3 regions of the Neptunomonas japonica JAMM 1380 genome follow, and region 2 is predicted to be linked to each of the others. Evidence: riboswitches for the same ligand, from Rfam matches in the RefSeq annotation. Region 2 holds a riboswitch; each other region holds the start of a gene.

Region 1 (10,412 bases), 1.8 Mb from region 2:
AGAACCGTAATAAACGCTTAACATGAAGATAGGTTTCTTTTGGCCTTTCTTGCATAAAGCAATGTCCACCCTCAACTTCTGTGAGTTGAATATGTGCATTGGCTTTTTCTGCTCTCCTTACTGCTGGCGGAACAAAAGGATATGTCTTGGTGCTGTGTAAAATATGCGTATATTCAGGTAACTGCGCGATAGCCGGCCATAGTTTTTTAGGATAACCAGAAAATATGCGAGCCTCCAACCAAGGAGGACAACGCAATTGCCATTCACCTTTTTCATTAGGCCGTATAGCATGATCGATATAACTATCTAACGATGCAGGCGTCCAACTCTTAAAAACGCCACGACCCTTAAGGTTATTTTGCACATCATCTCTACTGGCCCATGTTTGGCGTCTTTTTTTTGCTTGCTTCACATGGGGCAAACGCCCAGCGACACCGACCAGGTGCAAAAAACGCATCAGTGCAATCATAGACTGAGGGTAAATAACGGGGTCCAGCAATATATACTGATCAAACAAGCGATGCTGTTTATGTAACATCAACGTTGTGGCGATAGCGCCGAAGCTATGTGCCAGCCCAATAATGGGTAGTTGTGGATCCCAGCTCTTGCTGAAGTCTTCATAACACAGCAGCGCACGAGCTGTTAATGCCTGCCAATCCGAATACGACTCTCGTGGAGCATGATCACTATCCCCGTGCCCCTCAAATGAGCCAAGAAATAGATCGTACTCTCCATGAAATAATTCGAGAAAGGGCCAGTAAGTTAAATTCGACAATCCTGTCCCATGCAGAAAATGGATAATTGGGCGGCCATTATTTCCACAATTGGGTGTCATCCACCCCCGCAGTATTAATACACCATCATCATGTTCCCACGGAATTAGCGTTTCTTGTGCTTGCTTCATATTAAGCAATACTAGTCGTGTTGATGACCGCCAGCGCCATGAGCATGACCATGCTGAATTTCTTCAGCGGTTGCTTCACGAATGTCTTTTATTTCAATATCAAACGTAACTACTTTGCCAGCAAGCGGGTGATTAGTATCAACCGTCGCCATAAATTTACCCATCTTAACGATAGTAACCTGGCGATTTCCCTGTTCTGTTTGCACAGTAGCCGTCATACCTGGCTTCCACTTTTTAGCACCTTGTAAATGCTTAACAGGTACTCGTTGCGTAGAGTCTTCTGTTCTCTCTCCGTAAGCGTCTGCTGGCTGCAATGTTTCAGATACACTTTCCCCTACACTTTTGCCTTCCATGATCTTCTCAAGCCCAGGAAGCATACTGTTATGGCCGTGCAAATAAGCAACAGGCGAATCTTCATCTGTTGCTTCAACAATGTCACCATTTACGTCTTTCAGCGTGTAGGTAAATTGAACCACTGAATCTTTTGCAATCTGCATAAAATATCCTTAACACTATATAAAAAGAGAGATATTAACAGTAAACCATAGGTGACTCACAACATTAAATACACAAAATAAAGATGGTATTAAAGCGGGCCTAAAACGCTAAGTGGTCGCAAAAAGTGAAACGCTATCTTAAAAAACTTTAATGAAAAAAAGCAAAAGAGGGACACTCCCCCTTTCACGTAATATCTAATCAATCCAAAACAAAAGTGATTTTCATCGTCACTCGATATTCATCAATTTTGCCATTCACAACGGTGGCATTCTGATCTTTAACCCAAACAGAACTAATGTTCTTGATTGTTTTAGATGCACGCTTAACACCTTTCTGGAGCGCGTCATCAAAGCTTTTTTTAGAAGACGATGTAACTTCAGTAATTTTTGCAATAGACATTAGGTCTCTCCAAGTTGAGCAAAAAATAGTTATTTACTCTGATAAAAACTTAATCAACTCAATAGGGCTGATTAAGAATCTATCAGTCTTGGTATAGGTTTAGCTCTCTTATCATTAATAAGGCATGAACTAAAAGATCCATAGCAATATTACTGCAACCAGCTCATCCAAAGCGTTACGCTTAATAAAGAAAACACCGTCGTGACGACGACAATTTGAGAAGTTTCTTTTTCGAACACGTCATACTTAAGTGCCACTACATGCGCTAACGCCCCTGTAGGCAGTGCTGTAAGTAATACGGTGGTTGCTAACCAGATTGGGGCTTCTACATCCAGTAACCAAAATGCTGCTAATGTAAGCGCAGGGTGAATACACAGCTTAATTAGGACCAGCCAGCCCAACTCTGCTAGCACAATTGTTGTTTTAGCAAACTGCAAGCTGGCACCTAAACAAAATAAAGCCACAGGTATAGCAGCAGGAGCCAACATATCTAATAGTGTATGGATGGCGGCAGGCATACTCACTTGATTAGCAGAAAACAATAACCCCAACAGCGTTGATATAAAGATAGGGTTTCGCAATAAAGAACGGTCCAAAATGGCTAGAATAGGCCTAAGGCCTAGCTCTTTTTGGCGTATGGACTCTATCAATAATTGGGCACCGCCAATGAGAAAAATATTCCCCGCAAGAATAATGCTGACCGTCGCAGCGTAAGCTTCATTGCCAAATATCGCGAATGTCAGTGGAATCCCCATATAGGCATAATTGGCAAAGGTACCATTTAAAGCGCGAAGCACTAACTGCTCAGTACTGTCTGCTTTAAAAAACATACGGCTACCGAAAACAACAATAATGGCCGTAACAATAGCACCCAAAAAGAAAGCGGCCAATGCAGGCCCATTTATCAAATTATCTATAGACGCCTTACTAGCAGCATTAAACAGTAAAGCGGGAACTGCTAAGTAATAAACAAACTGATTTAACCCGGGTAACATATTGATATTAAATATGGTTCTCTTAGCTACATACCCCAGCGCAATCATTAAAAACAACGGCAATATTGACTGAAAGCTCAACAACATAAGGGCTAGCTCCACTTCTCTTGCGGGGCTGCATAGTTGCAAAGCATCTCTAATAATTCAGCGGGTTCGGCGCTCACCTGCATCATATCGGCATATTCTGATCTCATAAACTCTTGGTCAACTACTGTATTCATAAAACCTAATAACTGATCGTAATAGCCAGCTACGTTCAGGAACCCACAGGCTTTTTGATGATAACCAAGCTGCCCCCAAGTCCAGATTTCAAATATCTCTTCCAGTGTTCCTATACCACCAGGCATAGCAATAAATGCATCGGCTAACTCAGCCATCTTGGCTTTTCGCTCGTGCATGTCAGCAACAATAAATAACTCTGTCACTCCTCTGTGCTGTACTTCTCTATCTTTTAGGGCCATAGGCATTACACCATAAACCTTGCCACCTTCTTGTAAAACCGTGTCAGCAATAACGCCCATTAAACCGGTTTTTCCCCCTCCGTATACAAGTTCATGACCATCCTCGACTAATAACCGCCCCAAGCGTTGCGCTTCTGTCGCAAAGATAGGATTCGCACCAGTGCCTGACCCACAAAAAACTGCTATTTTCATTTCCGATTCACTTATTTAGTGCAACAATATATTCCAGCTTAACAAAAACCATTACCTAAAGTAGGTACAGTTTATTAGCTATTTTCATGAGGTTAACATGTTCAAGTCTACATACCTTCTTCCCTTCTTTTTAATAGCACCTCTTCTTTCTGGCTGTTCAGATAATGAGGTAGGAAATGTAAGTTTGGGCGTATTTACGACAAAAGACATTAAGCTGGTAATCGTCAAAGATCCAGTCGTCACAGGTGTTAGTTGTCATATTGCACATGTTGAAGCCAACTTAAATTTTTCAGACCCTTCTGATATGTCCATCGCGTGCCGTCAAACAGGCCCTATCACCCTTCCTATGATATCGGCAATAGATAAAAGTAAATCAGGTGAAGTTGTTTTCAAAACATCCAAAAGCATTCTTTTTAAAAGCTTAAAAGTAAGACGAATTTATGATGCACAGAACAAAACTCTCATCTATGTCAGTTATTCCACAAAGGAAATACAAGGGAGTCATAAGCATTCGTTATCTACGGTTCCACTATGGGGGAACCCTGTTTGGGATCAGGTTGAAAGCACAGAAGCCAACAACGAACACAACCAGCCTCAGTAAGTAGTTAGCAAAACATCAACTAAGCCTTTAGCGGCGGCAGAAAGTGGGTAACGGCGTCGTGTTATAACGCCAACGGGCCTGGTAATTATTGGCGACTCTAATGCACAGCATACAGCACCTAACTCAGTCATTTGTCCTAAGCATAACGATGGCACCACACTCACTCCTAGCCCCGTAGCAACCATACGCCCAATGGTTGCTAACTGATGAGTTTCAAACTGTGGAGTTAACGACAACCCTTCTTCTTCGAGCATGGCCTCTACTAGTAAACGAATACTTGAAGGGCGCTGCAATATAATAAAATCACTTTCTAACAAATGCTGCCATTTAATAGCCTTGTACTGGGCTAAAGGATGACCTTTAGGTAGTACCGCGATAAACCGGTCATCAAATAATGGATTAAAAAGTAAATCTTCGGTATTACCTGGGTCAAAAGATACACCAACCTCAACCCGTCCATCCCTAACCATATCAACGACATCTTCCGCAATGACGTCATGTACTGTCATATTAATATGTGGGTATTTATCACGAAAGTTTCGAAGCGCAATTGGTAACTGGTTTGATGCAAAAGAAGGCATACTTGCGATAGCCACTTTACCTCTAAACAATGAAAAGCGATTGTGCATCTCTTCATAAGCTTCATCTAGATCAGCTAATAAACGCTGGGCTGTTGGATAAAAAGCTTCGCCTTCTGGCGTTAGAGATAATGTTCGGGTGGTGCGTGAAAAAAGTGGCCCGCCTAAGCCTTCTTCTAAATTTTTAATCGCCACACTTAACGCAGGTTGTGAAAGATGCACAACAGCACAAGCCTCAGTAAAGCTTTGCGTATTAGCAACAGCAACAAATGCACGTAATTGTTTAACTGTTATATTCATAAATATAATCTATTAATTCTTCTATTAAATTCATTGGATAAATATAAGCCAGTGATAGACACTTAACAAACTTAAATTCTGCTTTCACCCTAGGGCGATGTATTAGGCAGGCCGAATAACAATAAGCTACAAGGCATGGAGATGTTCAATGTCGGGTTTTAACAAAGTAGTCAATAGCTACGATGAAGCAATGGCGGGACTTGAGGATGGCATGACTGTCATCGCTGGAGGTTTTGGTCTTTGTGGTATTCCAGAAAACTTAATTGCCCAAGTTAAAAAAATGGGCACAAAAGATCTCACTATTGTTTCCAACAACTGCGGTGTTGACGGATTCGGTCTGGGCGTTTTATTAGAAGATCGCCAAGTAAAGAAAATGGTCTCATCCTATGTCGGTGAGAATGCATTATTTATGCAACAGTTGCTGGCGGGCGAATTAGAAGTTGAGCTTACTCCACAAGGCACCCTCGCTGAAAAAATGCGTGCTGGCGGTGCTGGAATTCCTGCATTTTATACTGCAACAGGCTACGGAACGCCCGTCGCTGAAGGTAAAGATGTACGCGAATTCAATGGTCGCAACTATATTCTTGAAGAGTCCATCACTGGCGATTTTGCTATCGTTAAAGGTTGGAAAGCCGATAAATTCGGTAACGTAATATACCGCCATACTGCACAAAACTTTAATCCAATGGCCGCAACCGCCGGAAAAATTACGGTTGTTGAAGTGGAAGAGATTGTAGAGCCTGGTGAATTAGACCCAGCTCATATTCACACCCCGGGTATCTACGTTGATCGCCTCATTGTAGGCACTTTCGAAAAACGCATTGAACAACGCACTGTCCGTACGTAAGAGGGTTTTAAAGATGGCACTAACACGTGAACAAATTGCAATCCGTGTCGCTCGCGAACTGCAGGACGGCTTCTATGTAAACTTAGGTATAGGCATTCCTACTCTTGTAGCAAACTACGTTCCTGAAGGAATGGAAGTTATGCTGCAATCAGAGAACGGACTGCTAGGCATGGGACAGTTCCCAACAGAAGATGAAATTGATGCCGATATGATTAATGCTGGCAAGCAAACAGTGACCACTGTTACTGGCGCATCGATTTTCTCATCAGCTGAATCTTTTGCCATGATCCGTGGCGGACATGTAGATTTAACCGTACTAGGTGCGTTTGAAGTTGATATTTCAGGCAATATTGCATCTTACATGATCCCAGGAAAACTCATCAAAGGCATGGGTGGAGCAATGGACTTGGTCGCGGGCGCTGACAACATTATTGTCACCATGACTCATGCATCAAAACACGGCGAGTCCAAACTTTTAACTAAATGCTCGCTACCGTTAACCGGTGCAGGATGCATTAAAAAAGTATTAACCGATCTTGCTTATATAGAAATTGAAGATGGTGCTTTCATATTGAAAGAAAGAGCACCGGGCGTTTCTGTAGAAGAGATTGTGTCAAAGACAGAAGGAAAAATGATTGTACCTGATCATGTACCTGAAATGGTTTTCTAAGAGCGTTGCCCTAAAGCACTGATATAGCGCTTTGCCCGAACTTTGCTTATGCTGCGTTCGGGCTTTTTTATTTATAGAGACCGACTTCTTTCTTTAATTATTTTCCAACCATCTCCATCTTTAACAAGCTCCATTTTCTTAAAGCTCACATCACTATAGTTGTGCGATTGATACTTCTGTTTAAAGCTTACTTTCGCATAAGCTGGAGAATTGACAGTAATATTCACATCTTCAAGCACTATCTGTATGCCTTTTGCTTTTTTGATGCGCCGTGTTCTTTGCTCCACCCACTGCTTATGGCTGTTATATTTAGATTTATAATCTGACATATAGTGATGCAAGTAACGGCCAACATCTTGGCTCACCCACGCTGAGGCCCAAGCATTTATACTAGCCTCTATTTCTGCCTCTTCCGTTACTTCGGCTACTTCGGCTACTTCGGCTACTGCGGCTACTTCGGCTACTTCGGCCACTTCGGCTACTTCGGCTACTTCGGCTACTTCGGCTACTTCGGCTACTTCGGCTACTTCGGCTACTTCGGCTACTTCGGCTACTTCGGCTACTTCGGCTACTTCAGCTACTTCGGCTACTTCATTTACGGTCTTTAGCTCAGCAACATTTTGTGGAAGAGAAGATAGAAGGTCTTCATTTTTCAATCCCAAATCAATAAGTCCGTATGGAGCGGAAGGCATAGCCGCTTCTATTTGCGTCGATTGTTTTTCCTGATCGTCTAAATTCGTTGGTTTTACCAGTGAATCCAGCACATTATTTTGGCTAGTTAACTCGGCCTTTGACTCTTCGCTATCAACAGGCATTCCTTTTCCAGATAAGTAAACGAGTTGTTCAGTATAGTTGCGGGCAGTCATAAAGGATGCGGAATCATTTTCAGCAACAATAGTCATAAGCTTGTCTTCATTGCCTGCAATATAAGCATTATCAATAGCCGCTTTTTGTGCTGCTGATATTGCATCTATAGCTTCAGAACGCTTACCAAGATAGAACATCACAATAGACAAGTTATTGTAGGCTTCCGCCTTTGAAGGGTATTTAGCGACAACGCTTTTCAGTACAGATTCAGATTCTTGAAAGCGCTTATGTTCAAATAATAGCTGGCTACGCAGCATAGCGGCATCGTAATCATTCAACACCCTTTCTCTCTCACCTTCCTTAATAAGATCAAGGGAACGAAGAAGATCACCTTTTCGGGAGTGCTCAACTATCCTTTGTCTCCACTTATCATACATCTCTGGCGTATAGGAAAGCACTTCAGGTTGACGATCTTTTTTTGTTCCATTTCCTATAAATAAATACACAATTGCAATAGCTATAAATACAGCAATGGTCCATTTACCCGCCCTGACAGCCGAAACTGTATCCATTCTTGAAGTCCAAATTAAATTAATAGTGACTTAACATTATCTCAAATGAAAATGAACACTCACTTAGTATTTAGTAACTTTCTCATTAAAATGGACATTCATTTTAATGCTTCATCGCTACTTAATAAAACGCTATCACTCATCACTAATAACAACAAGATCCATACCTTTGAAATCACATCACATATTTGGCGCCTATCTTTTATTAATCTAAACGTTATAATCCAAGCCAATTTACTAATTAAGTAAGTTCCTAAGGGGTGGCACAGAAAAAGAGAGCCGTTTTAAGCTCTCTGCGCCTGAGACGCATATGGAATGCGGACCCTTTGAACCTGATCCGGATGATACCGGCGTAGGAATAGGAAAGTTATACTTCTTCTTTATTTTCCCGCTTCTCAACCGGGTCTCTGAGCTTTTTTCCGGAGACTTGTATGAATTTAAAACCTTCATTGTTTGTTAAATCTACGCTTGCCGTTGCTATCTTGTCAGCTAACCATTCTTTTGCAGCTGATGGAAATAACTTCTCGCTACCCTCAATTGTTGTCACCTCCGGCTTTCGCGGGGCTGCCCTTCAAGACGTACCTACAAGCTTAACTGTGGTTGATGACCAGGTCATTCAAGAACGTAACGCAGACCATTTAGAAGACCTTATAACCCTTGCACCTAACGTAAATTCATCCAGCGGTGCATCACATGCGAAATACTTCCAGATTCGCGGTATAGGTGAGCGTAGCCAGTTTATCGGGCCGATCAACCCGTCAGTCGGCGTCATCATGGATGGCATAGATATGAGTAATATTGGTGGTGCCGCAAATATGTTAGATGCACAGCAAGTCGAAGTGCTTCGTGGCCCTCAAGGAACACTTTATGGTGCAAATGCCCTCGCCGGTCTGATTAATATCCGCTCTAACGACCCAACCACCACAACCACAGGCCACATAGAAACAACATTAGGCACGTACAACACTAAACGCCTATCAGCCGCTGTAGGTGGCCCCATCAATGATAGCGTCGGTTACCGCGTTGCATTTCAAAGTAACAAAAGTGATGGATTTACCGAGAACGACCACCTGCATAAAGATAATACCAACAATATTGATGAAACCCTGTTCCGCGGCAAGCTACGTATTGAAGCAAGCGACGACCTAATGGTAGATTTAACAGCATTCTATGCCAATATCGATAACGGTTATGATGCATTTTCATTAGATAATAACCGCACAACATTATCTGACGAGCCAGGGCATGATCGTCAAGAGACATCAGCCCTAGCCGCTAAAACTACCTGGACAGGACATGATGCGTTCACATTAGAAACATCATTGAGCTACTCAGATTCAAACCTAGAATATGGTTATGATGAAGACTGGGTATACGATGGTTTTCATGTTGCGGGTTACAATGCATTTGATAATTATAAACGCGACAACAAAACAGCAACCGCTGAAGTCAGATTTATATCAGCTCCTGGCTCTGAACTATTCAACGGCTCTACATCATGGGCAACCGGCTTATACTATTATGATAGATCATCTGACTTAGCTCGCACATATACATACCTTGGCAACGACTTTATCAGCGAGTTTGATACTTCTCGTCTTTCAGTCTACGGGCAGCTTGAGTCATCATTATCTGAGAACTATGTGCTAACAACAGGTTTACGCATTGAGCATTCAGAATCTAAATACAGTGATAACGACGGTGCCTCTTCTAGCTCTGATGAGCTGCTAGTAGGTGGGCGAGTGGCTCTAGAATACCTAGCTAACCAAAACACGACTTATTATGGCTTGATCTCACGAGGGTACAAGGTAGGCGGCTTTAATGCGGACAGCTCACTACCAGCAAACCTAAAAGAGTTTGATACTGAATACCTTTGGAACTATGAAGTTGGTAGCAAAAAAAGCTGGCTAGAGAACAGCTTACAAACACAAATTGCTTTATTTTTCCAACAACGCGATGATGCTCAAATAAAAGGAAATCGGGTTGTTAGCAACCCCGGCGGAGGAAGCAGCTTTTTTGATTACGTCGATAATACTGACGAAGCATATAGCTACGGTTTAGAAGCAGAAGCTCGTTGGAAGTTAAACCCAACAGTATCGCTTTTTGGCTCACTTGGCTTACTTAATACCAAGTTAAAAGACAGCAGTGCCGCTTTTGACGGACGCGATGCAGCACAGTCACCAAACTATCAATATACGATAGGCGCCAATTTCAATCATGGAAAAGGCTGGTTTTCAGGGGTCGATGTTGAAGGCAAAGATATCTACTACTTTTCTGACAGTCACGACCAAAAGTCTGAAGCTTATGCCTTGTTAAATGCTCGCGTTGGTTACAAAACCAAAGACTGGGATCTAACACTCTGGGGACGCAACCTCACAGACCAAGACACATTTGTTCGCGGCTTCTATTTTGGTAATGACCCTCGTAACGGATATGCCGCTACAAAGTACACTCAACTAGGTGCACCACGCCAAATAGGCATCACGGCAAAACTGAACTTCTAATTCAAATGAAGCAAACTAAAACGCCGCTAAAAAGCGGCGTTTTTTTGTAATCAGTTAAACGACTAAAGCATCTCAACCGCAACA
Region 2 (10,412 bases):
ATTTTTGTCAACTCACCTAAGGTTTCAAGCTCAGCAAATTGAGCCTCATCATTTGCATCATAAACAGATCCAGGGCGTAAACCATCCCCCAATGAGAATGATACATCGTAAGCTTTACAGATTTCGCAGATCTCTTCAAAGTGCGTGTAAAGGAAACTCTCTTCATGATGAGCCAAGCACCATTTCGCCATGATGGAACCACCGCGAGAAACGATACCCGTCATACGCTTAGCGGTCATTGGCACATAGCGTAGCAAAACACCGGCATGAATAGTGAAGTAATCCACACCCTGCTCTGCTTGCTCAATCAATGTATCGCGAAATACTTCCCAATTAAGGTCTTCTGCAACACCGTTTACCTTTTCTAACGCTTGGTAGATAGGCACGGTACCGATCGGAACAGGAGAATTACGCAAGATCCACTCACGTGTTTCATGAATATTCTTACCTGTAGAGAGATCCATAATGGTATCGGAACCCCAGCGAGTCCCCCACGTCATCTTCGCTACTTCTTCCTCAATAGAAGAAGTCACTGCAGAATTGCCAATATTACCGTTAATTTTCACCAAAAAGTTACGGCCAATAATCATTGGCTCTGATTCAGGGTGGTTAATGTTAGCGGGAATGATAGCGCGACCTTCAGCTACTTCTTTACGAACAAACTCAGGGGTAATTTCGTCCGGTAAGTTAGCGCCAAAACTAAAACCAGGATGCTGTTGCGCAACGATATTACCTTCAGCTTTGGACTTCGCTAATTTCATATTTTCGCGTATAGCAATGTACTCCATCTCAGGCGTCACTATCCCTTGGCGGGCATAGTGCAGCTGAGTAACATTCATGCCTGCTTTAGCGCGAGATGGTTTTCGCGTTAATTCAAAACGCAATTCATCCAAACGTAAATCGACTTCGCGCGCACGACCATATTCAGATGATAATGCGGTTAACTGCTCTGTATCGTTGCGTTCACTAATCCAGCCTGCACGCAATGCATCCAAGCCTTTTCTCACATCTATGTTTGCTTCAGGGTCAGTATAGGGACCCGACGTATCATATACATACAACGGATCATTCTTTTCGCCACCCATACCTGTTGGCGTATCATCCAGAGAAATTTCACGCATCGGCACACGAATATCAGGACGGCTTCCTTCAATATAAACCTTGCGAGACTTAGGAAACGGCTGCACAGAGGCATGATCAACACTGGCATTTTGGCTTAGTAATTTATTATTAGACATAATCCACCCTACTTAGAACTGAACTCTGAAAACAGCCTTAGCTAGTTTTATTCCAGAGCAACGAAAAATGATGCAGAGGACCGTATCCGGTCCCTACTGCTAATGTGTCCGCAGCAGAAATTGCTGCACTTATATAGCTTTTAGCCTCTTTAACAGACTGCTCAACACTTAACCCTTTAGCGAGCCCGGCAGCTATCGCTGAAGACAGCGTACAACCAGTCCCATGTGTATTTTTTGTCTTGAAACGCTCACTCTTAAATTCAAATACCTGCTCACCATTAGAAAGCAGGTCTATCGCGTGATTATGTACAGGTAAGTGCCCACCTTTGAGCAACACCCAAGGAACACCTAGCTCATGAAGTGACTCTAGGATTTGATACATCTCTTTAATAGATTGAGGTTCAGGTAACCCTGTTAAAGCAGCGGCTTCAGGAAGGTTCGGCGTCAAGACAGTAGCCAACGGGAAAAGACGATTTTTCAATAATGAAATAGCATCAGACTGTAATAGTGCATTACCACTTTTTGACACCATGACAGGGTCGATGACCAACGAATTCACAGGAAACTCGCTCAGCACAGAAGCTATCGCATCAATGGTTAGCGCATCACCCAGCATACCTATTTTACAAGCAGCAACATCCAGATCGTCCAATACAGCACGCAATTGTGCAGTAACGATGTCGTTAGGAATGGAGTGAATAGCAGAAATGCCTAATGTATTTTGCGCCGTCACTGCTGTAATAACAGAGGCGGCATACACCTCAAGAGCAGAGAACGTTTTAATGTCAGCTTGTATACCTGCACCACCACCGCTATCTGAGCCGGCAATAGTTAACGCTACAGGCATAGCTGTTGAAGAGCTATGATTGTACATCTCGATTCCTACGCCAGTACTAGCTGGATCAGGTTCAGCGGGTTTTCTCTCAGCCTCAACACAAGGCACCCCGACAAGATTAAAATGAGTCTAAGCGGTTAGTCTCTGACTGTCTACCCCTTGGATAATGAATCTACATTCAATAATTTACTGTTAAAAATAGGACTTTTTCCTATATGAAATCCGGGCCAACTCGCCATAATAACAACGGTGGATCTCCTGTTCATGGAACGAATTCAAGGATGGCCAAGTCAGCGGAAAGGACACAAGGTAGTTAACAGCACGGAAGCCTTTCAACCGCACGGATAATGGAAGCCAAATGAGTAAGCTTTATAAAGGATTTATAAAGCTTACTCGCCCTTTTACACACTATCTCATTAACCATACCCTTTGCACTTAACAGCAACAGGCTAGAATTAATCGCTAACCATTACTTCTTAAATTCGTATTTAAATTCTAATGCCTACTCAGCTGCTGTCTAAGACCACATCTGTTTAACAACTTGGTCCAATGGTATCTGACGCTCACTCGCTATCCATTCCGATAATGCCGCTGCCACATTAGGAAAGCACTTAGGCAGAGGGTTATCTAATTGGAGCCATGCTTCTATTACATCAACACCCAGTTCATTAATAATAGTTGCCAAGCCTAATGACTTCAAAATGCGTGCATTGGACTGCTGTTCAGCTTGACCCTTCATCGGCTTGCTAAGAAATTTTTTCCCATACTGCATAGCCTCACTAGCCAAACCAAAACCACAATTTGAAATAACGCCTTCACACATCGACAGGTCTTTTTCAAAACAATCTCTGCTCAATGGTCTAAATACAACGTTACTTCGCACATACGCTTTATCGATTTTGCTATAAACACGAAATTCATAATCAGGGAAAGCACTAAACCAATAGAACAAAACATCGTTCACTTCATACGGCATATATACCAAGATCATTTTATGTGTAGAATTCGAAGTAAACCTAGCAGGACTAATCAACGGCGGCGCTATCAAAGCGTCAAATGAGTCCCAATGAATACCAACGGCTTGCTTTACTGGCGCAAACAGCTTGATACCCGGCCTGATAAGTCTGGAGCAATAACCATCGGGCAATGCATGTAAAAAGGCGTATTGATGCGCAACCCCCATACTGGCTTTATTCGCCAACTTTGCCGACCACGCTGTAACAGGCTCAAAATCAGAAATAACTAAATCATAGCGGGATACATCTAAAGACCTGACATCACGATATAGCTGAACCAAGTTATTATTTAAAAGCGTTTTGAGCGGTAGTACTTTTGCCCCCTCCCCCATACAGAAGGTCAAGCCTCGTCTGACTGTGTAATCACCAAAACATGCCATATCAAACAATTCTGCCTTAGGCCTGCCACTAAAAAGATAATCTACATCAACACCCACTTCCGCCAAAGCGGGTGCCATAACCCTTGCACGAGCAATATGCCCATTGCCCGTGGCTTGCACCCCATATAAGACCTTCACCCTCCAACAACCCCTATACACAACTTAGCACACACAATACCAACCACTGCTCCCGCCACTATATCTGCAGGATAATGCACACCTAATACAACTCTAGAAATACCTATCAAGATAGCAATAATATAAGTTAGCAATGCGACAGACGGGTAGACATGCGCCAACACTGACGCAAAAACAAAAGCAGCAGCGGCGTGGCCAGAAGGAAAACCAAACTTATCTAAAGGGGTAACAACTGACTTAAGATCCAATCGCTGACAGGGGCGGTCTCGTCTAATGATATTTTTGAGAAACAGGTAGAGCGGAAGCTCTACAACAAAAGCGAACAGGCCCAAACGTAGAAAAGAAACACCATCTTGCGGTTCAAATAAAGCTAACAGGCCGCCCAAAAGAAGGTACAGCACTCCATCACCCAGTCGAGAAACGTTACGACTAAGCGTAGTTATCCCAGCATGCATTTGGCGCCGGTCTTGAAACCAGTAGAACAACGATGTATCAAAAGCAGTAATCGTTTGAATAGATAACATAACGCGCCCCATAAACGGATACGATAATGAGCATTATCGCTTCGCATCTGTGGAGCCCTTGTTACATCAAGGTGAAGTTTTTATGACAGGCCTACTTTAATCCCTGCGTAGGCAAAGCACTTAACCACCCAGTAACACTAGTAATCAACAGCTCTGGGTTATACCAAGGCATCATATGCCCACCAGGAACCTCGATTAACTCAAAAGGGTGAGCCAAGGTTTCGACTAAGCGCTTTGAGTACCTCAATGACATAACCTCATCATCTGAGCCGTGTAAAATAGCGGCATGAAAATCAAAAGCTTCTGACTTCACTCTGGAGCGCCACGAGTACAAACTGGACAACGTACTTAACGGGTAATCAAATATCATAAGGTGGTCATGATTAAACTCTTTTGCTGCAGGATGCCCTGCAAGCAACTGTTCATAATCCACCATCGATTTCAACGGTAACTTCATACTAGGAAACAGCTGCGCCATTCCCCATGTCCATTGCCACCCGATTTGATGAAAAGTGTCTGGGGGAATTTCGGGAATCAGTAAGGTCCCACACATAACACCCTTTATCCGATTATCCTTCTCTGCGGCAGCAACAGCCAAAAGTGACCCAATCGAATAACCAAATACATAAACAGGTCCAGAGTAGCGCTCTTCAAGCCCATCAATCAACTCACTGACCGACTCTACAACACTCTCAACTGTATAATGCCCTCTTTTACCACCCGAATAACCATGCCCTGGATAATCCAAACCAACAGCATGAAAACCGCTTTCTGCAAAGCGCCCAAGGATATCAGCATACAACTCGCAATAGGTGCCAATACCAGGCAACAATATCAGGATGGGCGCATCTTTATTACCTGCTTCATAAAGCTCACAGTGCACCGGAAGCTCGCCTATTTGAAGGTTTTCGCGCTTATCCAAAAAATGATGGATATCCAACTTATCTCTTAAACGCCCTCGGTGATCTTCAACTACGCAGCCCTTGCGATTTTCGTTGATGTGTAATTCGGCTATCGACATTTTATATTCCTACCGCTGACAATAATTGCAGAACACCGTACTACGCTGCCCTAAACGCACTTCTTTCAAGGTGCGACTACAAGTGGAACAAGGCTCACCACCTCTCCCATAAACATTCAAAGACTGCTGAAAATATCCAGGCTGACCATCACTATCGACAAAATCTTTAAGAGTTGTGCCGCCTTGAAAAATCGCTGCAGTCAGCACACTTTTGATTCTCTTCACGAGCACCGATAAGCGCTTCTCAGAGATTTGACCCGCAGATTTCCGGGGATCAATACCTGCGTGGAACAGTGCTTCATTGGCATAAATATTCCCTACACCAACAACCACTTTGCTATTCATGATGAATTGCTTAATAGTAACAGATCGCCCCTTACATTGCTGATGCAAATATCGCCCATTAAATTGATCCGATAGGGGCTCAGGCCCCAAAGAGGCAATACGCTCATGTACTTGCCCTTTGGGTTGCCATAAAATGGCACCGAAACGACGTGGGTCCGTGTAACGCAGCAAGATCCCGTCGCTAAATTGGATATCGACATGGTCATGCTTCAAGGCAGATCGCTCATCAGAGATAATCCGCAAACTGCCCGACATCCCCAAATGAATAACAACCGCACCACGCTCGGTCTCTAAAAGAATATACTTACCGCGTCGCACCACACTCTTTATAGATAAGCCTTCAAGCTTACGTAACTCAAGTTCAGGAACTCTCCAGCGCAATTGCGGTTGCCTCACAACCACACCAGCAATTTCTTGATTCAGTATATGCGGCTCGATTCCGCTTCTGGTCGTTTCAACTTCAGGCAATTCTGGCACAAGAACTCATTCCATTCATACTATGAAGCACGGTCGCTTATAGCTACTTCTGAGGGGCTTTCAATACAAGATACACACCAAACACAGTAATACATATCCCTATTAGTGCTAACACCCCTAATGCTTCATCAAATAGCAACCACGCTTCGATAACAGTGACCGGTGGCACCAAGTAGAAGTAACTGGCAACTCTGGCCGACTCCCCCTCGCGAATCATATACATCAACAGCAAAACGGCGGATACAGACAAACCAAACACTAACCAGCCAAGCGCCATCACTAGGTCAAATGACCAAACTACTTCACGCGTTTCTATACTGAACGCCAACAGCCCCATCCATACAGCAGTGGCTAGGTATTGAAAAAAGGAGCCCGCCATTAAGTCAACACCAGCACCAAAACGTTTCTGATACAGCGTGCCTATCGATATCCCTAGCAGCGCGACGATAGAGGCAGCCATCGCTTCAGGCCTCAGTGACCAATCACCTAAATCTTTGCCGCCAGTTAGCACCAGCGACACGCCTACCAGCCCTAACACTAAGCCCCATACTTGCAAACCTGCCAATGATTGTCTAAACCAGATCCGCCCAATAAGCGCGGTAAGCAAAGGCTGTAAGCCAACCACAATAGCAACTATGCCAGCAGGCATATCCCATTTTATGGCTGCAAAAACGCCTCCCAGATAAGCGGCATGCACCAGCGAGCCAGAAACCATCTGATGAAAACCCTGCCTACCGGTAGGAATTTTTGATTTGAAAATAGCCATCAATACCATGAATACCGCCAGCGTAAACAGCATTCGTATAAACAGCATATTAAAAGGTTCTATGTAAGGCAGCCCATATTTAGCCCCGATAAACCCAGTACTCCATAGCAGCACAAAGATAAATGGGATAAAAGGAATAAGCTTGGTACGCAACGCAACCATATAGGCGCCCCTATGGTGAAATATAAGTAACATTTAAAGAGATAGAGTACGAATAAAGCACTGATTAAAAAAGAGACAGCACAGCAATAAAAAATAGGGTACAGTTAATAAAATAGCAGAAAATAACGACAAATAACTAAGACTGTACCCATGAAAGTTTATGAAAAAGTTATTAAACACATCGAGCACCAGCTACGCTCAGGTGCACTTCAGGCATATGATTTCCTACCCTCTGTCAGAAGCCTGTCACAAACACTAAATGTCAGTAAAAACAGTGTCATCCGAGCCTATATCGCACTTGAGCAAAGCGGAGTAATCCTTGCTCACCCAAGAAAAGGGTTTTCCATAAAAGCTGATACCGAATACGATCAACCGCAACCACCCTCACCTCAAAAAGTGATTCGCGGCGCAACCTCACTGGATATTATTGGGTCTGCTCAACGTCAAGCTGATGTAGTTTTTGGTAGTGCTAACCCAGATACTCGTATCAAAGGGCGCAAAGAGTTTTATAAGCAATTAAACAAACTAGTTCGCCTAGAAATAAAGTCTCCTGCCATCTATAGCCACTACCAAGCACCACCAGGCAACCTAGAGCTGAGACAACAAATTGCAAAAAAAACACATAGCGGCCATGCCGAGCTTGACCCTGAAGAGATCATCATTACTAACGGCGCACAAGAAGCCATTTCACTTGCACTTAGAAGCACCACACAATCCGGCGACATTATCGCGGTAGAATCGCCCTGCTTCTATGGTACATTACAATGCATAGAAGCCTTGGGCTTACAGATAATTGAAATACCGTCCCATGCGCCAGATGGCATCGACTTAGAACAGCTCTCTAATATATTAGAGCGTTGGGAAATAAAAACGATTCTACTCAACCCCCACGCCAATAACCCTCTGGGGTTTAACATGCCAGATACAATGAAGTCATCATTAATGGCCATAGCGCAAGCGTATGATTTAGTTATTATCGAGGATGATGTATTTGGCAAGCTGGTGCATACCTCACAGCGACGCAGAACACTAAAATCAATGGATACCGAGGGGCGTGTTATTTTATGCAGCGCTCTGTCCAAAATACTCGATCCAGACATCCGTATTGGTTGGGTCAGCCCCGGACGATATTTTGATCAAGTTAACTATTTGAAATATGTCACCACACTCGCCACATCAGGTCTAATGCAACACGCTTCTGCTTTGTGGATGGAGTCGGCTAATTTCGACCGTCATATCAAGCAGCTTCAAAACAACTACAGACAACGAAAAATACTATTTATCGAAGCACTAAAAACATGCCTTCCTGTAGAAGCACATATAAATAATCCAGATAGCGGCTACCTATGCTGGATAACCCTTCCTCTCAATATTGACGGCGACCACTTGTTCGAGCGGATGAAAAGCGAAGGCGTTAGCATTACCCCGGGAAGTTTGTTCGGTACAGCACGGCAATTTCAGCACTGCATACGCCTTAACTTCAGTACATTCGACAACACACCGCAACAAATATTAGCACTGGCAAGGCTTGGCGAGATTATTTCTGAGGAGGTCAATTTTCAGGCACAAAAAAGCCCGACATAGCCGGGCCTTTTGAGAAACTATCATCTTATTTGATTTTAGCTTCTTTATACATAACGTGCTGGCGAACTACAGGATCAAATTTTTTGATCTCGAATTTCTCTGGCATGTTACGTTTGTTTTTATCAGTTGTGTAGAAATGACCTGTGCCTGCAGAAGAAACCAGACGGATCTTTTCACGATTACCTTTAGCTGCCATCGTCTAGCTCCTTATACCTTTTCGCCACGTGCACGAACTTCAACAAGTACTGCATCAATGCCTTTTTTATCGATAATACGCATGCCTTTAGCAGTTACACGTAAACGAACGAATTTATTCTCAGTTTCTACCCAAAAACGGTGCCAATGCAGGTTTGGAAGAAAACGACGACGCGTTTTGCGCTGTGAGTGAGAAACATTATTTCCTGTTACTGGGCGCTTGCCAGTAACCATACAAACTTTAGCCATAATCAAAGCCTCAAATTACATTGTTAACTTCTATTTCGGATGTCTATTGGTCGCTTCACAGATACTGTGTATATAAGCAAACCTCAGGCGGAGCGTTCAATAACCGAACTGAATCCCGTACCAAGCACGAATAGAAGGGGGCGAATTATATAGATAAGAAACATCAAATACCATTAAGATTTTCAAAAAGGGCTAGATTCCCGCTAAAAACAAGCGAAAAGCGCCTTCTGAAAAACGAACCGAACATAAAACGATACATTAATAAAAAATAATAGAAGGTTTTCGTGTAACTTTGATATTCGTCATATATACGTATAACAAACCCTCTTAGTATTAGAGAATACAGAATTCCAACCTTGGAATCCGTAGCCATTCACTGCAAACAGGATAATCCAATGGATAATAATATTAAGGTAACTGGTAATGATGATCCATTGATGGATTTTTCAAACTGTCACGTGGGCATCATTAAAAATTTTGAGCAGCTTCGAGGCTTAGCCACAACAAATATTAGCGAACCGATATCTCCTGACATCAAGCAGACAGCCGCTAAGTTATATAGCTTCTTTCATGAAGTGGTACTCAAACATCATAAAGAAGAAGAAGATGAGTTATTCAATGTCGTACTTGATTGCGCCAGACGTGGTGAAGAGACTCTTAAATCAAAAACAATGATTAAGCAGCTAACGAATGAACATCGCATGCTTGAACTGCAATGGAAACTAATTGAACCTGATATCAAGCAGCTAGCTAAAGGTAAATTTGTCATATTTGACCAAGCAATGGCATTAAGACTCGCTAACTCATACCTTGACCATGCTCAATTCGAAGAAAGGGAGTTCCTCCCCCTCTCTGCTGAAATATTAGGCGATAAAGGCCTTTCCTCTCTTGGCCTATCCATTCATATGCGCCATACACAAGTGGGTGTTGCCAGCTATATGTAAGCCTAGAGCAACCCTTGCTCTGCAAAAGATATGACATCTGGGTCACCCACGATCATGTGATCCAGTACTCGTATATCCACCAGCTGTAATGCATCCACTAAGCGTTTTGTAATCTGCTTATCTGCCACGGAAGGTTCCGCAACGCCGGACGGGTGATTATGTGACAAAATAACGGCAGCTGCATTTAAAGACAGCGCCCTTTTCACTACTTCTCTCGGGTATACCGATGCTGCATCAATAGTGCCATAAAACATCGGCTCAAAGCGGATAACTCTGTGCTTATTATCCAGAAAAAGACAGGCAAACACCTCTTGTTGATGATGCCTCATCTGCACTACTAGGTAATCCCTGACAGCTTGTGGGCTTTCCATTAACTCACCTCTTTGTAGTGAAGCCATCAAATGTCGGCGGCTCATTTCTAAAACCGCTTGCAGTTGAGCATATTTGGCAGGCCCTAAGCCCGGCGCTTCACAAAACTCTTCTTGTGAACTTTCCAAAAGTGGACGCAAACCATCAAATCTATTTAATAGGTCGCGTG
Region 3 (10,412 bases), 950 kb from region 2:
GACTAAATCAATATTTTTCAAGCTACCCATCCAGGCATTGGGCAAAGGTACTCCCCACAGGCTCACGCCACGCAGTTTAACGCTCGGTCGGTCATTATTAAATGCTACCTCGACACCCGCATTGATCCTGACGGTTTCTCCACCCAAAATTGGAAAGTCCGGATCCACAGGAATAAGTAACTTAGCACTGGCTAAATTATCTGAAAGGTCGATCGCAAAACGGCTGGCCAAGTCAGGATTTTTAGCAATTAAACTATTCAGCTCTTTCTCTGAAAATTTAACTTCACGACTCGCACCGGTCTCAGAATATGCCTCAGGCTGAAGTGGCTTGTTAGGGTCCGATACAGCCGACCCATCCTCTAACTGAATACCAAAGAAGCTTAGTTTTTTATCAAGCTGCTGCTGCTCACCCGAAGAAAGGCTAACCGGACTAAATGAAGAGGGGAAATATACCCACTTAACAAAGAGACCACCCAGAATAATCGCCAAAAACACAGCCAAAAAGACTGTTAAAAAAAGCGGAAATCTACGTTTTGGTGTTGCAGCAGGTTGGATATCACTTTCCATAAAGACGCCTGTATTTTTCATTATCACAATCAAAATACAATAATGCCTCCACGGTGAACACAGCCTGTATCAACTCGTCTTGCTTAACTTACTTAACACCGAGCGTCCACTGCTCTACCCATTCAGCTTCTTCAGGCTCAAGGTAGGCTTGTTCAAGCAACTCCTGTGCCCATGGCTCTTTTATAGCCAAATGATTAAGGATAACAATAGCTGAAACCTTAGCAGCCGCTACTTCACTCCACATGGTTGTTCCTAAACAGCGCCAATGGTTAGGATCTATTCGCTTAGGGCGCTCGACCTGCTCTTTGCAGGTTTCACACACCATTAAGCAATGCTCGTACGAAGGGTCATTAGCAACAGGGGGCACTTCATAAATGCTCAGCGACTCTCCACTAGCATCACACAACTCACAGTGCGCCCCACAACGGCGCACCAAATCTTTACCAAACATAGTTAGGTTGTGGTGACGCTCCTGATGTTTATCACGTCCTTTTGACATGGTCTTAGTTACTCATCAAATAGCGGGAAACGCGAGGCAATATCATCACCTGTAAAATCTGCGATCCAGCCATCGGGGTTATTAAAAAAACGAATCGCGGTAAAATGCGGTTCAGGGCCCATATCGAACCAATGTTTAGTCTGATTAGGCACTGACAGTAAATCATCTTTACAGCAATGAATCATATAGACTTTATCTTCTATATGAAGGTAAAACATACCTTCGCCTGCAACAAAAAATCGCACTTCATCTTCTGAGTGAGTATGCTCATTCAAAAACTTCTGACGAAACTCATCTTTTTGCGGGTTATCCGGCGTAATAGCTGCGATATCGACGGTTTTGTAACCTTCTTCTTTTACCAACTCGCCGATTTCTTGATCATAAGCCTGCAGAACTTCTTCATGAGACATTTCAGGTGTAATCGGGCAATTTATCATCCAACGCTCAAAACGAATACCAACAGCAGCCATCGTACTTTTAATAACATCGCCATCATCACTGTGCAGCATTGGCTGGCGGGTATCATTATCTTGATATACGGTTATAGCACTCATTACTCACTCCTAGCCTACAGCTGTCTACTCTAGATTAAACACTTATACTTTCAAAAGAACTCACTGCATTATGCGTGGCGTTTTCTGGCAACTCTTCACGTGCTAACAAGCAGGTTTTCATGCCCGCCGATTGTGCCGCATCCAGCTCTTCAACGATATCCGACAAAAAGAGGATATTCTCAGGCAGCTGCTGCAACGCACTAGCGATTGATACGTACGCCGCCTTCTCTCTTTTATGGCCTGTGGTTGTATCAAAATAATGGCTAAAAAGAGGTGTTAAGTCACCAAAATCACTATGACCAAACAATAATTGCTGGGCTTTCACCGATCCCGACGAAAACACACTTAATTCAATACCTTGCTCATTCCAACGCTGCAAATATTCATAAGCATCTTGGTATAAATGCCCAGTAAAATCACCATTCTTATAGCCCTGCACCCAAATCAAACCCTGCAATGTCTTTAAGGCAGTGACCTTTTTATCCTGATCGATCCAATTAATAAACGCTTGAATCAATGTTGTTTGATCTGCATCAGGCGCCTCTAATACAAGCTTGGCTTCGGCCATAATGCTCTGCACCACAGCATCATTCCAGTGGCCTTTTACAAACGCTGGCAAAGCCTGTCGTGCATAAGGAAAAAGCACGTCATGGACAAACCGGATATCCGTGGTGGTGCCTTCTATATCTGTCAAAATCACTTTAATAGTCATGTTATTTCTCGGTTTATATCTCTACTTCTAGCGCTTGATAAACACAAATAGCCCCTACATCACTCAATGATGCACGCTACCTTTTAAGCAACATCATGTCGCGCTCACAGGCAAACAAAAACTCTAGTCCCTCAAGGTGCCTTCTAGCCTCAACCATATCTTTACCCCATGCATAGAGGCCATGCCCTCTCACCAAAAACCCCCACTGCAAAGGAGACTTTGCCCATGTATTTTTCAGCTGCTGTGCAAGTGCTTGCATATCCTGAGTATTATTAAAAATATGAATCGCTACAGTCGCATCATGCGTGTTATTTCCTGATAAGGACTTCTGCATTTCATAACCATGTAAAACTAGGGTATTTGATGCTTCTAGACGAGACAGCACTGTGGAAGCCACCGAGTGCGTATGTAGCACCGCACCAATATTAACATCCAACGCATAAAGCGCCGTATGCAGTAATGTTTCAGCTGACGGCTTTAATTTAGAATTAATAACCTGGCCATGCGAATCGACCCGTAGCAGGTCGTATGGAGTGAGCTCACCTTTGTGACGCCCTGATGCAGTCACCCACGCAGACGAGGCATCAATACGGGCTGAAAAATTACCACCCGTAGCTGGGCACCAACCTTGTGAATCAATCCAGCGGCCCGCTTCAACAATAGAGTGTGTCAATACGTCAGACATCAATAGTAGCCATTAATCATTCTATAAAAAGCGTTAGTTTACGAGAAGATACTGAATTATCGAAGAAAAACCGAAGGATATTTTCAAGAGCAAGCATAGAAAAGGGGCGGTCAGTCAGACAGCCCCTCAGAACCGAAATGATTTCGGTTATAAAAGCCCGAAGGCAAAAAAATACGCATGAAACTTCTTATATAGGCGCTTATCAAATATTGACGTTTCTTAATTAAAGATTTTACTTAATAAAGTAAATGAACGACTCAAGTGAAGCGACTATTATAAGCTAAACAGTGTTTTCTCCTCTTCAGCGTTTACGATCAACTGAATTCAGTATATCTAAATTTTCACAAAGTCATAGGTCTGATTTTTCCAGTAAAATCCTATAATCCGTGAATGAATTTCATCTTGAAAAATGGCTCTCATGGCACCCTTCTTGCCCCTCTTGACTAGTGCAATAATACGAGCCCAACAAGGGTTTTTCATAAGTTAAGAGAACATGCTGGCCATACCCAAAAAACCTGGCGCCTATAAACAGGCGAACCGCTAATTTCTGAGCGGTAATCAAACAGGTCCTACTCTCTCAGGCAGAGCTTCGAACTCTCTTCTTTTTCCCTCAAACCACGCCACCATTTCGTCTGGCTTTTGCATTAACTGCATCATCTCATCCATCGCTTTAAGATGAGCAGCGTCTTTTTGATGAAGCATTTCGGTACCGTGCTGCTTACTCAGCTCAGCAATCTCTTCAAATGAATTAGCATGAAACTCTTCATCACAAGCACCACCTAACTGCTTACAACTCATAGTCTTCATAACTATTCTCCTTATTAGTGTGATTCTAATACAGATAACACTTCACAAGACTGCCAGCAAGAAAATGCTCATATAGCGCTTTTTGAAAGAGTCATCACTGATCACTATGCCCACTAAGCTCATACCAAAGCAGGCTCAACTGCCGGTTAACCTGTAACGCAATATTGATTGCGCATTCAAATGCTTTCGAATCGACATCCCTAAAAGCAGGCAGTGAAGCTATCTCTAGATGCGGTATTGAAAACTCTGTCACCAGTGCTGCGGCATCCAGCCAAGGATTCCCTAGCCCGGCATACTCCCAATCAATAACCACCAACTGCCCTACATTATTCAAAAGGTTTCTCTTATGCAGGTCATGATGCACAAGACATAATTCAACCTTGGCGGTTATATTTAGCTCTAGCATTAGCGCGCAAACCGAACTCAGTAACGCTTGAGCTTGCAAGGTATTGTCTAGATCATTTATTTTTTGCTGATATGCATCCCATAATGCTTGGTAATCATATGTCGGCATGCTTCTTATCTGCTGCCAATCAGACACACAGGCTAATATCTGAGCGTGCAAATCAGCTATAGGCGCATCATCTAATGTCGTGTAACGCTTCATCAAAAGCCATCCCGACTGGGTTTCATCTGGCAACTTTTGCTGAAAAACTTCCGGCGCCCATGCTTTAGTGCCGAGTAGGCTCAGTACTTTTTCTTCTCGCTGCCGACAAACACCCAATACTTGCCTTGTTGTATCGAGGCGCAAAACAACGGCTTGCCCTTGATAATTGCCAGTATAAAGCTGGTTGGTCGTACCTGCATGCAACAAAGGCTGCCATTGCACATCTACAGACAATTGAATATTTATATTTTCAAGTAGCTGGCTCTGTTTCAAAAGTCACCTTGGTCATTAGCGAGAGGTTATAGATATGCTATATTAGCGCCTGTTATCGGGGCGTTGGCCTAGCAGCCTGACTGAGAGTGTACCCGTCGAACCTGATCCAGTTAATACTGGCGTAGGGAATAAAGGAAAAAATGAAAAAACTATTTTCGATACTCGCTGCCTGTGGGCTGGCAACATCAGTACATGCTGCGGATCTGACCATATACACCTATGACTCTTTTGTTTCTGAGTGGGGTCCAGGCCCACAACTGGAAGCAGCATTTGAAGAGTCTTGCCAGTGTGATCTAGCATTTATTGCAGTCGATGATGGCGTTAGTATTTTAAACCGTTTGCGAATCGAGAAAGATAAAACCAAGGCAGATGTTCTACTTGGCTTGGATGATTCACTCACAGAAGTTACCCGCCGTGAATCGCTTGTCCAGCCACATGGCATAGCACTTAATGGATTAAAATCCGAGCTGCAATGGCAGGATCAGGACTTTATTCCCTATGATTATGGTTTTTTCTCTTTCGTTTATAATACAAATAAAGTCGAACAGCCGGCTACTTCATTAAAGGCATTAATCGATTCAGACGCATCAGTGATTTATCAAGACCCACGCACCAGCACGCCAGGGCAAGGACTCATGCTTTGGGTCAAAGCTGTTTATGGTGACGACTCAGCCAACGCTTGGAAACAACTCGCGTCACATACGGTGACTGTCACCAAAGGTTGGTGGGAAGCCTACAGCATGTTTCTTGAAGGTGATGCCGACTATGTTCTAAGTTACAACACGTCTCCCGCCTACCATGTCGTTACTGAAGAAAAAATACAGTACAAGGCCGCCGCTTTTTCCGAAGGGCATGTTGCACAAATTGAAGTGGCCGCGATATCAAGGTATGCAAAAAATCCTGAGCTCGCCAAGCAGTTCCTTAACTTTCTCATTTCACCTCAAGCACAATCCATAATCCCCACGGCTAACTGGATGCTTCCGGTTGTCGATCAAATTGAATTGCCCGAGATTTTTGATGAGCTAATTCAACCCAAACGCATCGGTTTTACGCCACAGCAGATAGCAACACAGCGTAAATCTTGGATTCGTGAATGGCGCTCTACTGCTAACTGATGCGTTTATATTGGTTGGCTTATGCGGCTATTTTCGCACTGACTATTCTGTCTTTTTATGGACTCATCAATTTTGGTGACGAAGGGCTTGATACCTCCCTTCTGCAAGATAGTTATTTTTATACGATTCTTGGTTTTACATTAAAGCAGGCGTTACTGAGCGCCCTACTCTCTGTGGGGATAGCCATACCAATTGCGCGGGCTTTATATTTTTTGCCAGCGCTGCGTTTTAAAAAACTATTCCTAACGTTTTGTTTACTCTGCTTCGTTACGCCAACGCTCATTGTTATTACTGGACTAGTTGCATTGTTAGGTCGTTCAGGCTTTCTTACTCAATCAATTAATACGGCATTGAGTAGCTTTAGCGAGAACACATGGAACCTTTACGGGTTATCAGGCATTTTAATTGCTCATATTTTCATGAACATGCCGCTCGCCGTTAGAATTATCTACCTACAACTACAGACAATCCCTGACAATAGCTGGAAACTTGCCTCTCAACTAAAACTGAGTAAACGGCAATGTTTTAGGGTTGTTGAATGGCCGGTACTAAGAAGCAGTAGTGTTTTATTACTCTGCTTTATCTTTGTACTTTGCTTTAACAGTTTTGCTGTTGTTCTTGCATTAGGTGGCGGCCCTCAATCGACAACCTTAGAAGTCGCCATTTATCAGGCACTTAAATATGATTTCAATATCCCTGAAGCACTTACGCTAGCCTGGACACAACTTATTGTAGCCGGAGGGCTTTATTGGCTCATTACACGATCCGGCGGCGTCTCCTGGCAAAGCATAGAATCTAGCCAATACAACTGGCGACCCAACCAGAGTTCTAGTGCACGTTTTTGGTTTACATCACTTTATAGCACTGCATGGCTGATACTACTTTTGCCTTATTTATCGCTGCTACCCGGTTTATTTGACAGCGATCTGTCCAACAAAGACTTTAAGGCCATAGGCTATTCAGCACTTGTCAGTATTGGCTTAGCCGCTATCGCAACATGCTTAGCGATGATATTGGCTTTTGCACTGCTTCGCCCGGTACGTGAAGCCGCATTAAAAGCTCAAAACAAGCGCGTTTGGTTATATGAAAGCTTAGCAACACACACGCTGGTTGCACCCGCTATGGTGCTATCGGTGGGCCTATTTGTTTATCTACTACCGCTTATTGATCTCGACCGTTGGGGCATTATCTTTGTTGTGCTACTAAACACCGCTCTAGTTATCCCTTTTGCCGTTCAAAAGCTCAAACCTCGATTACTACAGTTTGATCAACAATATGATCGCTTAGCTCACTCGCTCAAGCTAACACAGCAAACCCGCTGGAAAATTGAATGGCCTTTTATCAAAGAGATCTACCTAGCAACGACGGGTTTAGTCCTTGTTCTAGCGATGGGTGATGTGGCTATTTTTTCAATTTTTGGCAGCCCTGATTGGACCACCTTACCCTGGCTAATTTACGGTTATGCAAGTAGCTACCGCATCGCCGAAGCAAGTGCCGCATCGTTTCTTTTACTGATGCTTTGTGCTCTTTTCCTCTTTTTTCTGGAAAAACTATCTTCGCGCAGCGCTCTTCGCAAACAACCCCTAGAATACAGCCAAGCGCATAAAGGCGAAACTCATGCTTAGCATACAAAATCTTCTCCTTGAATTAGACGGCTGGCCACTGCGTTATAATATGCAGATTGAGACAGGTGAAATAGTCGCTATACAAGGTGTAAGCGGCGTTGGGAAAACCACCCTACTCAATCTAATTGGTGGGTACCAAACACCTGATAGTGGCAGTATTGAATGGAATAGAACAACACTAAACCACTTGCCAGTTGAAAAGCGTCCGGTCAGTATTTTATTTCAAGATCACAACCTCTTTGAGCATATCAGTGTTATGCATAACCTTTGTCTTGGCTTTAAAGATGAAGCGCCCTTAGCTGCGATAAAAAATGCCACACACTTTTTAGAAGTATCACAACACCTTGATAAAAAACCTGCGGCTCTTTCCGGAGGGCAACGCCAGCGTATTGCGCTAATCAGAACACTATTACGACCTGAGCCCATTGTTTTGCTTGATGAACCCTTCGCAGAGCTCGATCCTATGACGCGCGAAAAATCAGCCCTGTGGTGCAAAGAACAAGCGAAATCTAGTGGAAAAACGGTCTTGCTGGTTACACATCAAGACGAAGATGTAGAACGGATGGCAGATAGGCGTATTGTGCTTTCTTAGCTCTACAAAAGCACCTAAAAACGCAATGTTCTTAGGCGCCTAATAACCGTAACTCTTTATATAGAGCCTTGCACTTTCCAGTGCACCGTTTCACCTGCGAAAAACGGTACAATTGGTTTACCGTCAGGCAAAATAATTTCAGAAGGAATAGTCCAATCTTCACGCACTAGCGTTAATGTACCGCTGTTACGCTGCAATCCATAAAAGTCCGCGCCAAAATGGCTCGCAAAACCTTCTAACTTATCTAATGCATCTAGCTCTTCAAATACATGAGCATATAACTCAATTGCACTCCAAGCACTGTAGCAACCAGCACAACCACATGCATTTTCTTTGGCCTCTTTTGCATGTGGTGCTGAGTCTGTCCCTAGAAAGAATTTAGGCGAGCCTGTTTTTACAACATTACGTAATGCTTGTTGGTGTGTATTACGCTTTAGTACAGGCAAACAAAAGTTATGCGGTCGAACACCACCCACCAATAAATCATTACGGTTTAATAGCAAATGCTGAGGGGTAATCGTGGCAGCAACATTATCTGATGCATCTAAAACAAACTGAGCAGCATCAGAAGTAGTGATATGCTCAAAAACCACTTTTAAATTAGGAAAACGCTTAACAATATGCACCATCTTTTGATCAATAAATTCTTTTTCACGATCAAAAATATCAATATGGTGATCCGTTACTTCACCATGCACTAAAAGCAACATGCCTTGTTCTTGCATCACTTCAAATACGGGGTACAGAGCTTCTAGCTGACTAACCGCTGCAGCAGAGTTCGTCGTAGCCCCTGCAGGATACATTTTAGCTGCCACAGCACCAGCAGCTTTCGCCGCGGTAATGTCTTCAGCAGATGTTTGGTTAGTAAGGAAAAGAGTCATTAATGGTTCAAAATGACTTCCTTCAGGACGCGCTGCCAAAATACGTTGCTGATAGCCCAGTAGCGCCTCAGCATTAATAACTGGCGGAACCAAATTAGGCATTACAATCGCCCGATGAAAACAACGAGCAGTTGCTGCTACTGTTTCAACCAGCATATCACCATCACGAAGATGTAAGTGCCAGTCGTCCGGAGTTTGTATCGTTAACGTTGTCATACCTTACCTGCTCATTGATTCGACTTAATTTTAAATTATACCGCACATTGCACACATGATGGAGCCGTCTATACACAAGACTTTAAGACAACCCAGACCAAATAAACGTGTGAGACACATAGAATTCAGGTAGTATTCAGTTTTAGATCACGGAAGCGGATGTCCGCTAGCTACACAAGGAATTTACGTGAAAAACATCCTTATCATCAGCCAGAACGCAGTCGGCAATCAGACGATTCAGGATATCCTATGCGACTACAATGTCTGTATTCACGAGTACTTTAACCCTGCTGATTTAACGACTGATACTGCAATGCTGATTGTAGATTCATCTTTACTTGAAAGCAGTCGTGAGCTGATTAAACAATGTAATTGCAATCACTTAAAAATACCTAGTATTCTTCTCTCAACAGATAGTATTGATAATATTAGATTAATTACTCAAGCTACTGGGTTTTCAGATTTCTTAAAGGCTCCACTGCAGCCATCAACAACTCTATCCAAGTTAAAAACGCACATTAACTTAGCCGAAATGGTTCGCTCCTTCGATACAAAAGTTACGGTGCCTGATACCCACGAAAACGACCTACTCGCAGCACAAGATGCTGCTATTTTATGTCTTGCCGCTGTCGCCAGGGTTCGCGATCACTCCACCGGAAATCACATTCTTCGCACACAACATTACGTTAAAGCTTTAGCCGAACATTTACGTTATCACCCAGATTATGCTCACGAACTCGATAATGATGAAACCATAGAGGTTTTTTATAAAACAGCATCGCTGCACGATATAGGAAAAGTAGGTATTCCGGATGCCATTTTACAAAAGCCGGGAAAACTAGACTCTGATGAATATGAAATCATGAAAAGACACCCTGTCCATGGTTATAATGCTATTCGCACAGCAGAGCACTTACTTGCCAGAGAACTAAAAGGCAAAGCGGCCAGTTTTATTAAAATTGCACAGCAAGTAACACTAAGCCATCACGAAAAATGGGATGGAAGCGGCTACCCTCAAGGCTTAAAAAACAACGAAATTCCTATTGTCGCTCGCTTAATGGCCGTTGCGGATGTGTACGATGCCATTATTTCCAAACGCCCCTATAAAAAGGCACTTGAACACTACACAGCAAGCTCCATTATTCAAAAAGGTCGCGGCAGCTTCTTCGACCCTAATGTTGTAGATGCTTTTTTGGATTTAGAAGACACCTTTGACAAAATATCTTACATTCTAGAAGACTACTTCCCTTCCAAGTCCGACTTCTCTCCGCATTCCTGC

The links. Region 2 has a riboswitch for thiamine pyrophosphate ahead of thiD (bifunctional hydroxymethylpyrimidine kinase/phosphomethylpyrimidine kinase). Riboswitches for the same ligand answer to the same signal wherever they lie in the genome.
Region 1: linked by a shared signal. The riboswitch ahead of NEJAP_RS08810 (TonB-dependent receptor) and the one ahead of thiD (bifunctional hydroxymethylpyrimidine kinase/phosphomethylpyrimidine kinase) in region 2 are both predicted to bind thiamine pyrophosphate.
Region 3: linked by a shared signal. The riboswitch ahead of thiB (thiamine ABC transporter substrate binding subunit) and the one ahead of thiD (bifunctional hydroxymethylpyrimidine kinase/phosphomethylpyrimidine kinase) in region 2 are both predicted to bind thiamine pyrophosphate.

What each region holds. Positions count from the first base shown of each region.
Region 1 covers NZ_AP014546.1:1,874,845-1,885,256, reverse strand. The annotation lists gene NEJAP_RS08860 (alpha/beta hydrolase) at 1-904, opposite strand, end outside; gene NEJAP_RS08855 (FKBP-type peptidyl-prolyl cis-trans isomerase) at 916-1,401, opposite strand; gene NEJAP_RS08850 (dodecin family protein) at 1,601-1,801, opposite strand; gene NEJAP_RS08845 (AEC family transporter) at 1,951-2,883, opposite strand; gene NEJAP_RS08840 (TIGR00730 family Rossman fold protein) at 2,889-3,449, opposite strand; gene NEJAP_RS08835 (CreA family protein) at 3,547-4,050, shown strand; gene NEJAP_RS08830 (LysR family transcriptional regulator) at 4,044-4,928, opposite strand; gene NEJAP_RS08825 (CoA transferase subunit A) at 5,077-5,775, shown strand; gene NEJAP_RS08820 (3-oxoacid CoA-transferase subunit B) at 5,789-6,445, shown strand; gene NEJAP_RS08815 (hypothetical protein) at 6,517-7,824, opposite strand; TPP riboswitch at 8,071-8,200, shown strand; gene NEJAP_RS08810 (TonB-dependent receptor) at 8,256-10,328, shown strand; gene NEJAP_RS08805 (thiolase family protein) at 10,391-10,412, opposite strand, start outside.
Region 2 covers NZ_AP014546.1:3,635,271-3,645,682, forward strand. The annotation lists gene thiC (phosphomethylpyrimidine synthase ThiC) at 1-1,238, opposite strand, end outside; gene thiD (bifunctional hydroxymethylpyrimidine kinase/phosphomethylpyrimidine kinase) at 1,276-2,112, opposite strand; TPP riboswitch at 2,101-2,195, opposite strand; gene NEJAP_RS17110 (glycosyltransferase family protein) at 2,591-3,607, opposite strand; gene NEJAP_RS17115 (phosphatase PAP2 family protein) at 3,604-4,131, opposite strand; gene NEJAP_RS17120 (alpha/beta hydrolase) at 4,223-5,152, opposite strand; gene mutM (bifunctional DNA-formamidopyrimidine glycosylase/DNA-(apurinic or apyrimidinic site) lyase) at 5,162-5,974, opposite strand; gene NEJAP_RS17130 (DMT family transporter) at 6,018-6,902, opposite strand; gene NEJAP_RS17135 (PLP-dependent aminotransferase family protein) at 7,053-8,486, shown strand; gene rpmG (50S ribosomal protein L33) at 8,512-8,682, opposite strand; gene rpmB (50S ribosomal protein L28) at 8,694-8,930, opposite strand; gene NEJAP_RS17150 (hemerythrin domain-containing protein) at 9,326-9,874, shown strand; gene radC (RadC family protein) at 9,877-10,412, opposite strand, start outside.
Region 3 covers NZ_AP014546.1:2,685,000-2,695,411, forward strand. The annotation lists gene NEJAP_RS12555 (hypothetical protein) at 1-567, opposite strand, end outside; gene NEJAP_RS12560 (phnA protein) at 656-1,066, opposite strand; gene NEJAP_RS12565 (1,2-dihydroxy-3-keto-5-methylthiopentene dioxygenase) at 1,075-1,620, opposite strand; gene mtnC (acireductone synthase) at 1,655-2,332, opposite strand; gene NEJAP_RS12575 (methylthioribulose 1-phosphate dehydratase) at 2,409-3,017, opposite strand; gene NEJAP_RS12580 (DUF1059 domain-containing protein) at 3,576-3,824, opposite strand; gene NEJAP_RS12585 (phosphotransferase) at 3,919-4,704, opposite strand; TPP riboswitch at 4,751-4,849, shown strand; gene thiB (thiamine ABC transporter substrate binding subunit) at 4,845-5,819, shown strand; gene NEJAP_RS12595 (ABC transporter permease subunit) at 5,819-7,444, shown strand; gene NEJAP_RS12600 (ATP-binding cassette domain-containing protein) at 7,437-8,036, shown strand; gene pyrC (dihydroorotase) at 8,093-9,133, opposite strand; gene NEJAP_RS12610 (HD-GYP domain-containing protein) at 9,321-10,412, shown strand, end outside.